Regions from separate parts of the Streptomyces sp. NPDC048338 genome, predicted to be linked through region 1. Evidence: riboswitches for the same ligand, from Rfam matches in the RefSeq annotation. Region 1 holds a riboswitch; the other holds the start of a gene.
The links. Region 1 has a riboswitch for guanidine ahead of ACGFZF_RS29800 (DMT family transporter). Riboswitches for the same ligand answer to the same signal wherever they lie in the genome.
Positions count from the first base shown of each region.

Region 2: it holds a riboswitch for guanidine, as region 1 does, so the genes downstream of both, ACGFZF_RS17795 (Ohr family peroxiredoxin) here and ACGFZF_RS29800 (DMT family transporter) in region 1, are expected to answer to the same signal.

Region 1 covers NZ_JBICYQ010000014.1:174,155-182,216, reverse strand. Annotated here, with positions in the region: gene ACGFZF_RS29825 (HNH endonuclease) at 1-392, opposite strand, end outside; gene ACGFZF_RS29820 (HNH endonuclease signature motif containing protein) at 389-1,039, opposite strand; gene bcp (thioredoxin-dependent thiol peroxidase) at 1,193-1,660, opposite strand; gene ACGFZF_RS29810 (DUF3618 domain-containing protein) at 1,782-2,102, shown strand; gene ACGFZF_RS29805 (co-chaperone GroES) at 2,149-2,487, shown strand; guanidine-III (ykkC-III) riboswitch at 2,619-2,711, shown strand; gene ACGFZF_RS29800 (DMT family transporter) at 2,744-3,064, shown strand; gene ACGFZF_RS29795 (transglycosylase domain-containing protein) at 3,167-5,527, opposite strand; gene ACGFZF_RS29790 (ABC transporter permease) at 5,692-6,492, shown strand; gene ACGFZF_RS29785 (ABC transporter permease) at 6,629-7,405, shown strand; gene ACGFZF_RS29780 (ATP-binding cassette domain-containing protein) at 7,409-8,062, shown strand, end outside.
Region 2 covers NZ_JBICYQ010000007.1:79,146-87,207, reverse strand. Annotated here, with positions in the region: gene ACGFZF_RS17815 (hypothetical protein) at 132-719, opposite strand; gene ACGFZF_RS17810 (endonuclease/exonuclease/phosphatase family protein) at 1,214-2,173, shown strand; gene ACGFZF_RS17805 (alpha/beta fold hydrolase) at 2,322-3,197, opposite strand; gene ACGFZF_RS17800 (TetR/AcrR family transcriptional regulator C-terminal domain-containing protein) at 3,194-3,937, opposite strand; guanidine-III (ykkC-III) riboswitch at 4,212-4,274, shown strand; gene ACGFZF_RS17795 (Ohr family peroxiredoxin) at 4,353-4,805, shown strand; gene ACGFZF_RS17790 (hypothetical protein) at 4,798-5,253, shown strand; gene icmF (fused isobutyryl-CoA mutase/GTPase IcmF) at 5,570-8,062, shown strand, end outside.

The DNA.
Region 1 (8,062 bases):
AGGCGTGGCGTGGTGCCCGGCCTGCCGCGCCGGTGCGCCACCCCTAGGAAGTGCCCGGTGGCCAGGCCGTCTTCGGCGATCCACCGCTTCAGGCAGGCCCTCTGGTGGGTGTTGTCCGGTCGGCCGAGGAGCCGCAGGGCGCCCGCCAGCGAGACGGAGCGGGCGACGGCGTCGCGGAGTTCCTCCGCCGGGGGGCGGGATCCGTGCTTCCGGTGGCCGGTGCGGCGGAGGTGGGAGGCGTCGATGCCGTAGTGCGCGAATCGGCGCCACAGGTAGCCGCGCAACTGTCCGTACGGGCGGGTGCCGAAGAAGGCGATGACCTCGTCGATGTCCCGGCACCGCGCGGCAGCTTCGAGCAGCCGTTCACGGGTGTAGCGGATCGGCTCGCTCACGAAGTCACGCTCCGGGTCCGGCGCTTGCCACGGCCTCGGTAGGTGTCCGTCGTCGAGTGGCAGTTGGGGCAGAGCAGCCGCAGGTTCTCGACCCGGTTGTTTCGCCAGTCGCCGTCGACGTGGTCGACCTCCAGGGGGAGCGGGTGTCCCTGCCATACGGGCTCGGTTCCGCAGAGCGCGCAGCGCTGCGCGACGCCCGCCATCGCCATGGCCCGCTTCAGGCGATCGCCCGGGATCCGCCGCGCCTGGTCCGGGTTCTGCTCGAACAGGAGATGCGCGGGCGAGGGGCGCAGGCTCCTGCCCGCACGCGAGGGTCGCGTGAAGTGGGTGGTGTCGATGCCGTACCGCTTGATCCGCCGGCTGATGTGGGCGTGATGGCCGCCGACGACGTCGAGCCCCAGTCGGCGCAGCACGTCGCAGACACTGGTCGACGCCGCGACCACCGGCTCCAGCACCTCCCGCGTCCACCGCACCCCCTCCCGCTCGAAGTGCGAGGTGTCGACCCCGAGTCGGCGCATGCGGTCGTGGACGTACCGGCGCGAGGTGCTCCCGGGGTCCACCCCCAGCTTCTCCAGCGCCTCCGACAGCGTGCGGGACGACGCGGCCGCCCTCGTCAGGCGCTCCCGTGTGTACGGACTCACCGGCATTCCGGCTCCCCTCCGGTACTCCGGCCACCTGTTCGTGGCCTCGTACGGAGTAACGAGCCGAATATCGGACGGTCACGTCGGGAACGCGCCGCGGCCCGCGCCGCCGGGTGGGCGGTGCGGGCCGTCGGGTGGGGCGGTGGCCGGTGGCCGGGGTCAGATGCCGAGGTCCTTGATGATCTTGGCGACGTGGCCGGTGGCCTTCACGTTGTACAGCGCCCGCTCGACCTTGCCCTCCTCGTCGACGACGACCGTCGAGCGGATGACGCCCGTGACCGTCTTGCCGTACAGCTTCTTCTCGCCGAAGGCGCCGTACGCCTCCAGGACCGTCTTCTCCGGGTCGCCGACCAGCGTGACCTTGAGGGATTCCTGCTCGCGGAACTTCGCGAGCTTCGCCGGCTTGTCCGGGGACACGCCGATGACGTCGTAGCCGGCGCCGGCCAGCAGGTCCAGGTTGTCCGTGAAGTCGCAGGCCTGCTTCGTGCAGCCCGGAGTGAGCGCGGCCGGGTAGAAGTAGACGATCACCTTCCGGCCCTTGTGGTCCGCGAGCGAGACCTCGTTGCCGTCCGCGTCGGGCAGCGTGAAGGCGGGGGCGGTGTCACCGGGCTGAAGTCGCTCGCTCATGGCTCTCCTCGGAGTATGTACGCGTACACGACCGAGCCTAATGGGGGCCTGGGACGGACCAGGGGCCGCGAAGCTGAGAGACTGTCCGTCAACGACCGATTACGACTACGGAGGCAGCGCGGTGTCGGACGCCAGGACCCCTGCGCAGATCGAGGCGGACATCGTCCGCCGGCGCGACCAGCTTGCCGTCACTCTCGACGAGATCGGCATTCGGGTGCACCCGAAGACGATCATCGGCGACGCCAAGGCGAAGGTGACCTCCACGGTCGACCACACCGCCGGCCGCGCGTTCGCCGCCGTGAACCGGACGGTGTCCGGAGTGAAGGCCCGCTTCACCCACGAGGACGGTCAGCCGCGGCTGGAGCGGGTGGTGCCGGTGGCGCTGGTCGCCGTGGCCCTCGTCGGCCTGCTCGCGGCCTCGTCCCGCAGGCACAAGGGATGACCCCTCCCGAGTACGGGCGACACGCCCGGGCGGGTAGGTTCGAGTCGTGAGCGAGAACACCCACGACAAGCTGCCCATCCGGATGCTCCACGACCGCGTCCTGGTCCGGACCGACTCTCCCGAGGGGGAGCGGCGATCGGGCGGCGGCATCCTGATCCCGGCCACGGCCGCGGTCGGCCGCCGGCTGGCCTGGGCCGAGGTGGTCGCGGTCGGCCAGAACGTCCGTACGGTCGAGATCGGCGACCGGGTCCTGTACGACCCCGAGGACCGTGCCGAGGTCGAGGTGCGGGGCATCGCGTACGTCCTGATGCGGGAGCGCGACCTGCACGCGGTGGCCGCGGACCGGTTCGAGGGGTCCACGGACTCGACGGGCCTGTACCTGTAGGCCGGGCGCCGCGGGCCGGCGTCTCGCCCGAGCCGGTCCCTCCGTGGGCCGGTGCCGTGCGACCCGGGGCCCCGTCGGGGCCAGGGGTCGGCTTCGCCCTGAGGCCTGGTGACCGGTGTCACCAGGCCTTTTGTGTGCTTCTTGCTAGGCTGGAGCCACCCGACGAGACGCGCCGTACCGGGCCTCGTGCGATCCGTTCGCACGATACGCAAAGACGACGCACCCCTGTTGATACGTCTCGCGGAGGTTCGTCGTCATGGCCTGGGTCCTTCTCATCGTTGCCGGTCTGCTCGAGGTCGGCTGGTCGATCGGCATGAAGTACACCGACGGGTTCACGCGGCTGGGTCCCAGCCTGCTCACCGGCGCCGGGATCGTCGCCTCGATGGTGCTGCTGTCGCAGGCCGCCAAGACGCTGCCGATCGGTACGGCGTACGGCGTCTGGGTCGGTATCGGCGCGGCCGGTGCGGCGGTGCTCGGCATGGTGGTGCTGGGTGAGCCGGCGACCGCCGCCCGGATCTTCTTCGTCTGTCTGCTGCTGGTCGCCGTCGTGGGGCTGAAGGCGACCTCGGGGACATGAGGTCCGGATCGGGGCTTGAGGACCGGACGGGTCCTCGGGCCCGACCGGAGGTCCTGCCCGGCCGGGGTCCCGCCCGCCGAGGGTTCCCGCGTGGCTCGGACGTCACCCGCCCGGTGGTGCCGGGAGCGGGGGCGGTGGGGGTGCCTGGGGTGGCTGGAGCGTCTCCTGGGTGGAGCCGGTGGTGCGGGGTGGCCGGGTGTCCGTGTCGGTGGTGGGGGAGCCGGCCGTCCCGGTGTCGCCGCGGGTCCTGCCCGCCGTGCCGGCGCCGTCCTGGGTGCCCGGGTCGCGCTGGGGCTGACGGGGGCGTGCGGGGTGCTGCGGTCCCTGGGCCTGCTCGTCCGCCGCGCCGTCTTCCTCCTCCTCCGTGGGGTCCTCGGCCCGACCGTCCGTGAGGTCGGGGCGCGTCGCGTCGGGGGCGGGCGGTTCCTCGGCGCCTTCGCCGAGCCGGAGCTCGAACTCCCTGGGTTCGGTGTCGGCCAGTGCCTCCCGGGTGAACTGGGCCCAGATCTCGGCGGGTGGGCCGCCGCCGTTGATGCGGGCCATGCCGAGTGCTCCGTACAGCGACTTCTGTTCGCCGGTGTCCGGGTCCTGGCCCATGATCGTGACGACCGTCGCCAGGTCGGGGGTGTAGCCGGCGAACCAGGCGGCGCGGTCCTCCTCGGCGGTGCCGGTCTTGCCCGCGGCGGGGCGTCCGACGGCACGTGCCGCCGTCCCGGTGCCGGTCTCCACCACGCTTCGCAGGATCGCCGTCGTCGTGTCGGCGGCCTCGCGGGTGACGACCTGGGTGCCCTCGGTGTCGGGCAGGTCGAGTTCGTGGCCGTTCTTGCTGATCGAGTCGACGAGGGTGTAGGTGCCGTGGCGGCCGTGGTTGGCGAGGGTGGCGTAGGCCTCGGCCAGGTCGAGGACGCTCGCGGTGGCGGGTCCCAGGGCGATGGAGGGGGAGGCGTTCAGGTCGGGTGTGGTGGCCGGCAGTCCGAGGGCGACGGCGGTGTCGCGGACCCGTCCGGGGCCGACGTCCACCGCCATCTGCGCGTACACGGCGTTCACCGACTGGTCGGTGGCGGTGCGGACGGTGATGTCGCCGTAGGAGGCGTCGTCCTCGTTGGCGGGGTCGTAGGGTTCGCCGGGCCAGCCGTCGACGAGGCGGCGGTTGGTGCCGTCGTAGTAGGTGTTCGGGGTGATCGGGCGGCCGTCCTGGGTCTGTGCGGCGGTCTCGACGGCCGCGGTGAAGACGAAGGGCTTGAAGGTGGAGCCGACCTGGTAGTCGCGGCGGGTGGCGTTGTTGACGTACTGGCGGGTGTAGTCGATGCCGCCGTAGAGGGCGAGGACGCGTCCGCTGGCCGGGTCGACGGCCGCTCCGCCGACGCGGACGTAGCGGTCGGTCGGGTTGCGCGCCGGGTCGAGCCGGGAGGTGACCTGTTCGTGGACGGCGGCGACGAAGGCGTCCTGCTTGGGCCGTTCCAGGGTGGTGGTGATCCGGTATCCGCCGCCGGCCAGGGTCTTCTCGTCGATGGTGCCGGTGCGGGTGAGGTAGTCCTCGACGGCCTGGACGATGTAGCCGCGCTGGCCGGAGAGGCTGGTCGCGGGGCGGGCGGTGTGGGGGGTGGGGAAGGAGGCGGCGGTGCGGGCCGTGGGGCTCAGCCACTTCTCCTTGACCATGCCGTCCAGGACGTAGTTCCAGCGTGCGAGGGCCTTGGGCCGGTTCTCGGGGTGCGTGGCGATGTCGTAGGCGGTGGGGGCGTTGAGGAGTGAGGCGAGGTAGGCGCCTTCGGCGGTGTCGAGGGCGTGGGCGTCCTTGCCGTAGTAGGCGCGGGCGGCGGCCTGGATGCCGTAGGCGTTGCGGCCGAAGTAGCTGGTGTTGAGGTATCCCTCGAAGATCTCGTCCTTGCTCTTCTCGCGGTTGAGCTTGATGGCGATGAAGAACTCCTTGACCTTGCGGGTGACCGTCTGTTCCTGGCCGAGGTAGTAGTTCTTGACGTACTGCTGGGTGAGGGTGGAGCCGGACTGCTTGCCCTTGCCGTTGAGGGTGTTCCAGGCTGCGCGGACCATGGCTTTGGGGTCCACGGCCCGTTCGGAGTAGAAGTCGCGGTCCTCGGCGGCGAGTACGGCGTGCTGGACGCTGTGGGGGACCTGGTCCAGGCGGATGTTCTCGCGGTTGACCTCGCCGTCGCGGGCGATCTGGGTGCCGTCGCGGTAGAGGTAGACGTTGGACTGGGCGGTCGCGGCGGAGTTGGCGGGCGGGATGTGGACGAGCAGGTAGCCGGCGAGGAAGGCGCCGGTCAGCAGCAGGGCGCCGAGGAGGAGCGTGCCGAGCAGGGTCCGCAGGACCCGTCGTCGCCGGGGTGGTCGGCGGGGCGGGGCCTTGGTGGCGGCCTTGGCCTGCGCTGTGGCGTGGGTGGGCCTGGTGGGGACCGTGGGGTCCTTTGGCTTCCAGCCGGGCCGCGTTGGCTGGCCGTCGCTCATGTGGGGAGCTCCCGTACCGGACGAAGGGGATGGCCTTCCCATACTGCACGCAAGGTGACAGAAGCCAGGATTGCGACTCGAAAACCACTCGCGGCGGCGGGGTGGGATCGCTAGGGTCGGGCGCTTTGGTGTCGCCGACGGGGCGTCAGGAAGGAGGCGGCATGCTGCGGCTGTACGCGACGGTCGCCCAGGGCGGGTTCCGGCGCCATGCCACGTATCGCTTGGCCACGGCGGCGGGGGTGTTCACCAACACCGTCTTCGGGATCGTCCTGTCGTACACCTACATCGCCCTGTGGGACGAGCGGCCGCATCTGGGCGGGTACGACATGGCCGAGGCGCTGGCCTACGTGTGGATCGGCCAGGGGCTGATCACGGTGTGCGGGCTGATGGGCGGCGGGTTCGAGGAGGAGCTGATCGAGCGGATCAGGACCGGGGACATCGCCGTCGACCTGTACCGTCCGGCCGATCTGCAGGCCTGGTGGTTCTCGGCCAACGCGGGCCGGGCGGCCTACCAGCTGCTCGGCCGGGGTGTGGCTCCGATGGTGGTCGGCGCGCTCGTGTTCGACGTCGCCCTGCCGGAGCGTCCGGTGACCTGGATCGCCTTCGTGCTGGCCGTCGCGCTCGGCTCGGTCGTGAGCTTCGCGATCTGGTACCTGGTCGCGATGAGCGCCTTCTGGCTGATGGACGGTCAGGGGGTCGTGCAGGTGGTGTGGCTGGGCGGGCTGTTCTTCTCCGGGATGCTGCTGCCGCTGAACGTGTTCCCGGGGGCGCTGGGCGAGCTGGCCCGGACGCTGCCCTGGGCGTCGATGCTGCAGATCCCGGCGGACGTCTACCTGGAGAAGTACGAGGGTCCGGAGCTGCTGGGGGCGTACGGCTTCCAGGCGGGCTGGGCGGTGGTGCTGCTGGCGGCCGGGCGGCTGGCGCAGCGGCTCGCGACGCGGAAGGTGGTGGTGCAGGGTGGCTGAGTTCCCGGCCCGTGGCGGGGCGGTGACCGAGTTCCCGGCCGGGGACCGCGGCCGGTGCGGGGTTCCGCGTGAGGACGGGGCGGCCGCGTTCCCGCCTCGCGGTGGGGTCCTCGCCGAGTCGTGGCGTACGTACCGGATGGTCGCGGGGATGTGGATCCGGTCGACGACGGCGTACCGTTCCTCGTTCGCGCTGACCCTGTTCAGCAGTTTCACCGTCACGCTGTTCGACTTCGTCGTCATCCTGCTGATGTTCGGCCAGGTGGAGGGGCTCGGCGGGTTCTCCTTCGGCGAGGTCGCCTTCCTGTACGGGACGACCGGTACGTCCTTCGGTCTGGCGGACCTGACGATGGGCTCGCTGCAGCGCATGGGCAAGCGGGTGCGCGACGGCTCGCTCGACACCTTCCTGATGCGGCCCGCGCCGGTGCTCGCGCAGGTCGCGGCGGACAAGTTCGCGCTGCGCCGGCTGGGCAGGGTGGCGCAGGGGGCCCTGGTGCTGGTCTGGTCGCTGGTCGTCCTGGACGTGGACTGGACGGCGGCGAAGGTGCTGCTGGTGCCGGCGATGGTGCTGTGCGGCGCGGTGATCTTCGCGGCGGTGATGGTGGTGGGGGCGTCGGCGCTGTTCCTGGCGCAGGACGCGGCGGAGGTCACCAACTCGTTCACGTACGGGGGCAACACGCTCCTGCAGTATCCGCCGACGATCTTCGCGCAGGATCTGGTGAAGGGGGTGGTGTACGTCGTGCCGCTGGCGTTCGTGAACTGGCTGCCGGCGTTGTACGTCCTGGGGCGGCCGGCTCCGGCCGGGGTGCCCGGGTGGGCGGCGTTCCTGTCGCCGGTGGTCGCGGCCGTGTGCTGCGCCCTCGCGGGCCTGGCGTGGCGCGCGGGGCTTCGTTCGTACCGATCGACAGGGAGCTGAGGCATGGCCTTCATCGAGCTGGAGGACGTCGAGAAGGTCTTCACCGTGCGGCGCCGGGCGGGCCTGGTCCGCCGGGAGAAGCGGGAGGTGCGGGCGGTCGACGGGATCACCTTCGGGGTGGAGCGCGGGGAGATGGTCGGCTACATCGGGCCGAACGGCGCCGGCAAGTCGACGACGATCAAGATGCTGACCGGGATCCTGACGCCGAGCGGTGGCCGGTTGCGGGTCGCCGGGATCGATCCGTCGCGGGAGCGGACCCGGCTGGCGCAGCGTATCGGGGTGGTGTTCGGGCAGCGGACGACGCTGTGGTGGGATCTGCCGCTGCGGGACTCCTACCGTCTGGTGCACCGGATGTACCGGATCCCGGACGACCGTTTCGCCGCGAACCTGGCGCGGTGCGTGGAGCTGCTGGAGCTGGGCGAGCTGCTGGACGTGCCGGTGCGGCAGCTGTCGCTGGGGCAGCGGATGCGGGGCGACATCGCGGCGGCCCTGCTGCACGATCCGGACGTGCTGTACCTGGACGAGCCGACGATCGGCCTCGACGTGGTGTCGAAGGCGCGGGTGCGGGAGTTCCTGCGCGAGCTGAACGCCTCGCGGGGGACGACGGTCCTGCTGACCACCCACGACCTGACGGACATCGAGCAGCTGTGCAAGCGG
Region 2 (8,062 bases), on a different contig from region 1:
CGGTGCAGGGGACAAGGACAAGAAGGAGGCCTGACCGACATGGAGGCGGAAAGGAACGAGCCTCGGTCGCGGCGCGTCCGCCGAGCCTGCGTTCCACCCGCGTCGGGCGGGTCTACGTGTGGCGGTGGGTCTCAGCTGCGCCATCTGGCCACGAGGTCGCCATAGCCCGCCAAGTAGGGTGCGGGAACGGTCTCCTGGCTCGGCCGGCCGTTGAGCCGGCACACCTGCACCGTGTCGATCTCGCTATCGAACAGGCAAGCCACTCCGCCGCTCGCGACGGTGAGGTCGGTGAACGTCGCCCTGACGCTTGCGGATCGCTCGAACAACCTGCTCATCCGCGAGGTGGCCGCGGTGAACTCCAGCGACGCGAAATCCGGGTGCTGCTCGAGTGCGAAGGTCACCGTGAGGTAGATGTAGCCGATGGCGACGCGCCCGAGCTCATCGCATTCCGTATGAGAGTCCTCGCAGTACGCGCGTACCGCGTCGTCGCCGCTGAACGTCATCGAGGTGTCGAGATGCAACGTGCTGCCGGACGAGCAGTCGACGGGGTCGCTCTCGAAGTGGGATGTGAAGGGGAGGACGACCTTGTCACCGCCGGGCAGGGTGACCGTCAGTGGTGAGGCCCGACGGTTTTCCGGCGCCAGCTTCGCGAGCTCGACCAGGGCGCCGGCGACGTTCCGCGCGGGCGTGATGATCTCGTAGCTGTAGTCAAGCCCCATGCAGGCCACCCCTCTGCAGACCGAGACGAACCTTCCCATGACATGCCCGCGAGGTGCCTGGGTATTTTCCGGGACCTGCGCGGCTGTGTGCCGGCGGACGGGCTGGAAAGGCTGCGGATGACACGCCCGAGTCGGGTGGTCGGCGATCCGGCTGTCCGGTCGCCGATCCATCGCATCACCGGGACGCCGGACAAGCCGCGTGCCGCGCTGTCGGTGCGAGTCGGAACGCCCGCACCCGCCACGACGTCCAGGGCTCCGCCGTCTCCTGGGAGCACCGGACGCGCCTGTTCGCGGACCGGGTGCGCCCCCTGTTCGACGACGGCGTGGACCTGGCCCGCCGACTGCCCGTCCGCCCGTCTGCCCGTCTGCCCGTCTGTCCGTCAGCGTCGACGAGCCATGGTGGCGATCACATGAGAGGGTGCTCATGATCATCTGCCGCGCGGTGCGGCGCCGGTCGGGGGACGACCGGGTTTCCTCAAGGGGAGGGCTTCTTGATGCGAGAGTTCCGGATGGCGCGGCTGGCGGCGGTTGGCGCGTTGGTCGCCGTGATGCTGCCCGTGGGCACGGCGCAGGCCGAGACCGCGAGCCCGACCTCGTACAACATCTGGCAGTGGAACGTGGCGGGCAACACCTTCCACGGAGGCCGGACCGACACCAACATGGTGTCCCTGGCGGCCTCTTCGATCGTCTACCGCGACGCGGACTTCGCCGCCTTCAACGAGCTGTGCAAGGGCCAGTACGACGAACTCGTGAGACAGCTCGCGGCGGCGGACTGGCCGCAGGTGGAGACGAACTTCGCCCGCTTCGAACCGAGTCGGCAGGCCGACACCGGTGTGTGCGGCGGCGGGGCGTTCGGGAACGCGATCTTCAGCAAGCGTCCGCTCGGCACGGCCGACCGGATTCCTCTCGCCGACGACGGGAACGCGCTGGAGCGGCGCAACATGCTGTGCGCGCCGCTGGCCGACGGTTCGGGAGTGCGGTTCTGCACCACCCACCTGACGACGGTCAACTCCTTCAAGTGGACGCAGCTCGGCGAGATCAACCAGAAGCTGGAAGCCTGGAACACGGCCGGGGAGACGGTGCTGACCACCGGCGACTTCAACGTCGAACCCGACTACCCGTCCATGAACAGCTTCTACTCGGCCACCGCGAACACGTCGTACAACGGCGGCAACACCGGTGCCTACCGCGAGCTCGACGACGCCGACGCCGGCAACTGCCCGGGCTACGGCGAGCCGACCTCGAACACGCCCTCCTCGCCCACCAACCCGACGCCCTGCGGCGGGAATCCGAAGATCGATCTCATCCTGGTCCGCGAGTCCGCACTCGCCGCCCCGGGCAGCTACAGCGCGGACGCCCTCACCACGTCGAAGGACTGCACTCCGGGGAGCAAGAACCCGGACGGGCTCTGCTCCGACCACCGCATCCTCACCGGCACGGTCACCGTGAAGTAGGACGCCGGGGTCGTTCCGCTCCGCACTTCCGCCGCGGGCGAGGCCGGGCCCTTGCCGGTCCCGCTCGCGGCCGGTGACGGTGGCGTGAGAGGCGCATGCCCTCCTGCCGTGGCGGGTCGGGCCCTCACCCCCCGGTCACGTCCTGGTCTCAGGACGTCAGGAAGGAGCGCAGCGCTTCTGCGACCGCTGCCGGATCCTCCAGTTGCGGGTAGTGCCCGACCGCGGGTGGTCCGGTGAGTTCGACGACCGAGGCCCGCGGCATGGTCGTACGCACGCGTGCCAGTACATGCGCGCCGCTGATGGGGTCGGCCGGTCCCCAGATGAAGAGCACCGGGCCGGGGTACCCCTCCAGGGCGGCGGTCCACCGCTCCCTGTGGCTGCGGCGCTCGTCGATGTAGCGCAGCAGTCGCGGCGCGCGCCGTCTTCCGCCGGCTCGGGACGCCGCCGCCCACAACTCCCGGAGATCCTCGTCGCAGAGCTCCCGCCCCAGTACGCCGCGCAGGGTCGCGCCGAACCTGCGGCGCGTGGTCAGCGGGGCGATGAGCGGGCCGAGGGGCCCGTGGAGCAGGCGCTGGGTCAGTACCGGGCGGTGCAGGTCGGGGTAGAGCCCGCCGTTGAGCCAGACCATGCGGGTGACCCGCGCCGGATCCCGTGCGAGCAGTTCCTGCCCCACGCTGACGCCGTAGTCGTGGGCCACCAGGGCAGTGCGTCCGGTGCCGGTCCGCCGCCACACCTCCTGGACCAGGTCTGCCTGTTCGAGCACCGAGTACGTGTGGCGACGCGGCTTGTCGCTCTCCCCGAAGCCGAGGAAGTCCAGGGTGGTGACGCACAGTCCGGCCGCCGCGAGGGTGGGGACGATCGGTGCCCAGTCGTGGGAGGAGGTGGGAAAGCCGTGGAGCAGGGTGACGGGTATCCCGTTCGCGGGGCCGTCGCGGCGTACGAAGATCTCGTGACCGCCGACCGGGACGCGTGCGCCGCCGGCGGTCCACTGATCCCAGGGCGGTAGGACTGGTGTGGTCCTCATGCGTCGATCTCCTCGTGGTGGAGCCGGCCCAGACCCGCTGTCAGCGCGCGAAGTCCGAAGGTGAACTCGTCCACCCCGTCGGGCGCGTTGAGCAGGTCGGCGTGTCGGCGGACGACGGGGTGGGTCCGGGGGGACAGGTTCGCGAACAGCTCGGCCATGGCCGCGCGCTGCGGGCCGGTCCGGGCCGCCCCACCGCTGTCGAGTACGGCGGAGCCGATCACGAAGTGGGTGACGGTGAGGTAGACGTGTACGGCCGTGCGGGGGTCCCATCCCTGGTCGAGGAGCTGCCCGAGGGCATGCTCGCGGGCGCGCAGAGCATGGGGTCCGAGGAGCTGGCCACTGGTGAGCGCCGGTACGAGGGCCGGGTGGGCGGCGAGGACCCGGCGGAACTCCCTGGCCCCTTCCTCCAGGCCGGACTGCCAGTCCGCGGTGAGGGACGGCAACCGGATCTCGCCGAGCATGTGGTCCACGGTCTCGATCAGGAGTTCCTCCCGGCTCGCCACGTGGCGGTACAGGGAGGTGTGACGGACCTGGAGGTGGTTCCCGAGACTGCGCATGGTGAGGGACTCCAGGCCGTCGCGGTCGGCCAGTTCGAGCGCGCCCGCCGTGATTCGCGCGAGGGTCAGCCCGCCCGTACGGGGCCGGCGCCGCGCGCGCTCGGTGTAGCGCGCCTGCCACCAGGCCGGGGAACCGGGATCCGGGGGCTCGGGGACGGACGGTGTGCGGCTGCCGGACGTCATGGACACCCCTTCCCTCGGCCGTCGCGTCATCGCGGTCCCTTCACTGACGCGTCCAGTGGACGCACATCATGCGTCCACTGGACGCGTTGCGCAAGATCCCCGGACCGGGGAGGACGGATTCCCGTGCCGCTCCGCGGCCCTCGCCCGGGCCGCGGAGGGGGCCGATCCCGGCGACGACCGACTTGCTCAGGTGCCCTCCGGGGGCGATCCTCGCAGGTGAGGAAGGTCACCGGACCCCTTCGTTCCGGTGCCCGCGTCCGTTGCTAGATTGTCCGGCGGCCTGATCCCGAGGCCCCGGACGAGATGCGCCGTACCCGGTCACGCACGACGACGCGCCACGGACCTCCCCAGCGGAGGCACCGTCACGCCGCCCGGACCCGAGCGGCGTTCCCTCGTCGCACAGATGGGCCGAAACGTGACCGTGCCACTCACCCGCACCCTGTATCGGACGACCGCGCACGCCAGTGGCGGCCGCACCGGATCGGTTGCCACCGGCGACGCCCGGCTGGACGTCCGACTGGCCCCGCCGCGCAAGAACGTGCCGGGCACCACCAACCCCGAACAGCTCTTCGCCGCCGGCTTCGCAGCCTGCTTCACCTCCGCGCTGGCCGAGGTGGCGGACGAGTTCGGGGCGGACGCCTCGGCCGCGCGTGTCGCATGCGAAGTACAGCTGGGCACCACGGACACCCCCGCGGGCTACGGCCTCGCCGTCATCCTCACCGTCGGCCTCCCCGGCTGGAAGGCGGCGGAACTCCTGCCCCTCCTGCACCGGGCCGACGCGGTCTGCCCCTACGCGCAGGCGGTGAAGGGGAACATCCCGCTCACCCTGCTGGCAGTCGACGACAGCGACGCCGCCGCCGATGCCTGAGCCGGCGGGCGCCGCCCGCGACGTCACCCCGGCACCGACCGGTCCCGGCGTACCGGTTCCCGAGCGGGGCGCGTGGCTGCGACACGGCATCAGCCGGAACGGCGGCCCCCTGGTGGAGGACCGTGTCGTGGTGTGGCTCCAGGCCGGGCACTACTTCGCCGACAGCCGGGGATTTGCCGGCCGCACCTCCTTCGACGGCACCCACGTGCACTTTCATCACCTCACGGGAGAGCCGGGCGAAGACAGCGGCATGCTCACCTGGAAGGGCGCGGACCTCGTCGAACGAGGTACCAACACCGACGGCAGCACCTTCCTCGAGATCTGGAAGCCGCTCCCCGTCGACGACACGGAGAGCGGCTCCTGGGCCGGTCCGGACTACCACGTGGTCCGGGTCGGCACACATCTGGTGCACGTCGACTCCCGTTCCGGCACGTACTGGCGGATGTGACCGCAGGGAACTGCTCGACGTCCTGACCGAACTTGTCCGAACGGGCTGATGGGCGCACCGGAGGCCGACTCCGGCTTCCGGGCCGGGCCACGAGCGGGCGAGCCGGGGCCACCCCGCTGAAGGCCGGTACGGGGCGGCGGTCATGCCCCGCCCGGTTGCCGGCCGCCGGCACTCACCCGCAGCCCGGGAGCCGATCCCGAGGGCCGCGCCCCGGCGGGGACTGTGCTCGCCGTCACATGAGGTGACCCCCTGCAATTTACTAGGACGTCCTAGTATCTCTTGTGTATGAGCTCCACCGCATGCTCCGGAGGGCCCCATGAGCGATCTGCACCGTCCCGCGAACCCCGTACGCCTCGTCACCGCTTCCGCCCTGTTCGACGGCCATGACGCCTCGATCAACATCATGCGGAGGATCTTCCAGGCGCAGGGCGTCGAGGTGATCCACCTCGGGCACAACCGATCGGTCAAGGAAGTGGTCGACGCGGTGCTGGAGGAGGACGCGCACGGTGTGGCGGTCTCGTCCTACCAGGGCGGGCACGTGGAGTACTTCGAGTACCTCGTGGAGTCGCTGCGCGCCCAGGGTGCCGACCACGTCCGGGTCGTCGGCGGAGGCGGGGGCGTGATCGTCCCCGAGGAGATCTCCCGGCTGCGGGCGAGCGGGGTCACCATCTTCTCCCCGGAGGACGGGCAGCGGATGGGCCTCGCCGGGATGGTCAACTCGGTCGTCCAGGACTGCGACTTCGACCTGTGGGACACCAAGCCCGTCGAGGCGTCCGCCGTCCTGGCCGGCGACCGCTTCGCCATCGCCCGCGCCGTCACCGGGGCCGAGCTGGGCCGGCTTCCGGCCGCGTTCCTGGAGGAGCTGCGCGCCGCCTCCGCGGCGCGTACGGTCCCCGTGCTCGGCATCACCGGCACCGGTGGCTCCGGCAAGTCCTCGCTCACCGACGAGCTGGTCCGCCGGCTCCGCGTCGACCAGCAGGACAAGCTGCGCATCGCCGTGATCGCCGTGGACCCGACGCGCCGCAGGGGCGGCGGCGCCCTGCTCGGCGACCGCATCCGGATGAACGCGCTGGACGGCGGCCAGGTGTTCTTCCGGAGCCTGGCCACCCGCGGCAGCCACGAGGTGCCCGAGCACCTGGCCGACGTGATCGACGTCGTGAAGGCCGCCGGCTTCGACCTCGTCATCGTGGAGACCCCGGGCATCGGCCAGGGCGACGCGGCGATCGTGCCGTTCGTCGGCACTTCGCTCTACGTGATGACGCCCGAGTTCGGCGCCGCCTCCCAGCTCGAGAAGATCGACATGCTCGACTTCGCCGACGTCGTGGCCATCAACAAGTTCGAACGGCGCGGTGCCCTCGACGCCATGCGGGACGTCGCCCGCCAGCTCATCCGCAACCGCGAGGCGTTCGGCAAGCGGCCGGAGGAGATGCCCGTCTACGGCACCTCGGCGGCCACCTTCAACGACGACGGCGTCACCGCGCTCTACCAGCACCTCACGACCCTGCTCGCCGCCGAGGGCCTGTCGCTGTCCGAGGGCACGCTGCCGGCCGTCGACGTCCGGCACTCCTCGGGCATCCGCCGCGTCGTCCCCTCGGACCGGGTGCGCTACCTCGCCGAGATCACCGAGACGGTCCGCCGGTACCACTCCGAGACCCTCGCCCTCTCCGAGGCCGCCCGCCGCGTCCAGCGCCTGGACGCGGTCCGGGAGGAACTCGCCGACGCCGGCCACGACGGCTCCGGCGTCCAGGCGCTCCTCGAAGGCGCCCGCGAGCAGCTGCCCCACGACGTGACGGCCCGGATCGAGGGCTGGCCCGCCGTCGTCGCGTCGTACGCGAAGGACGAGCTGGTCGTGAAGGTGCGCGACCGGGAGATCCGTACGCAGCTGATGCGCGAGTCCCTCTCCGGCAACAAGATCCCCCGCGTCGCCCTGCCCCGCTACACCGACCACGGCGAGCTGGTGCGGTTCTGGCGCAACGAGAACCTGCCCGGCCACTTCCCCTTCACCGCGGGAGTCTTCCCCTTCAAGCGGGACGGCGAGGACCCGGCGCGCATGTTCGCGGGCGAGGGCGACCCGTTCCGCACCAACCGCCGATTCAGGCTTCTGTCCGAAGGCCAGCCGGCCACGCGTCTGTCCACGGCCTTCGACTCCGTCACCCTCTACGGCCGCGACCCCGACGAGCGCCCCGACATCTACGGCAAGGTCGGCACCTCCGGCGTCTCGGTGGCCACGCTCGACGACATGAAGACGCTCTTCGACGGCTTCGACCTGGTCGCGCCGACCACGTCCGTCTCCATGACCATCAACGGCCCCGCCCCCACCATCCTGGCGTTCTTCCTGAACACCGCGATCGACCAGCAGACCGAGCGCTTCCGGGCGGACGAGGGCCGGGAGCCCACGCCCGAGGAGGCGGACGAGCTGCGCGCGAAGGCGCTGGCCAACGTCCGCGGCACCGTGCAGGCCGACATCCTCAAGGAGGACCAGGGCCAGAACACCTGCCTGTTCTCCACCGAGTTCTCCCTGCGGATGATGGCCGACGTCCAGGAGTGGTTCATCGAGAACCGGGTCCGCAACTTCTACTCGGTGTCCATCTCCGGTTACCACATCGCCGAGGCCGGCGCGAACCCCATCAGCCAGCTCGCCTTCACCCTGGCCAACGGCTTCACCTACGTCGAGGCGTACCTCGCCCGGGGCATGGACATCGACGACTTCGCCCCGAACCTCTCCTTCTTCTTCTCCAACGGCATGGACCCCGAGTACTCCGTCCTCGGCCGTGTCGCCCGCCGCGTCTGGGCCGTCGCGATGAAGGAG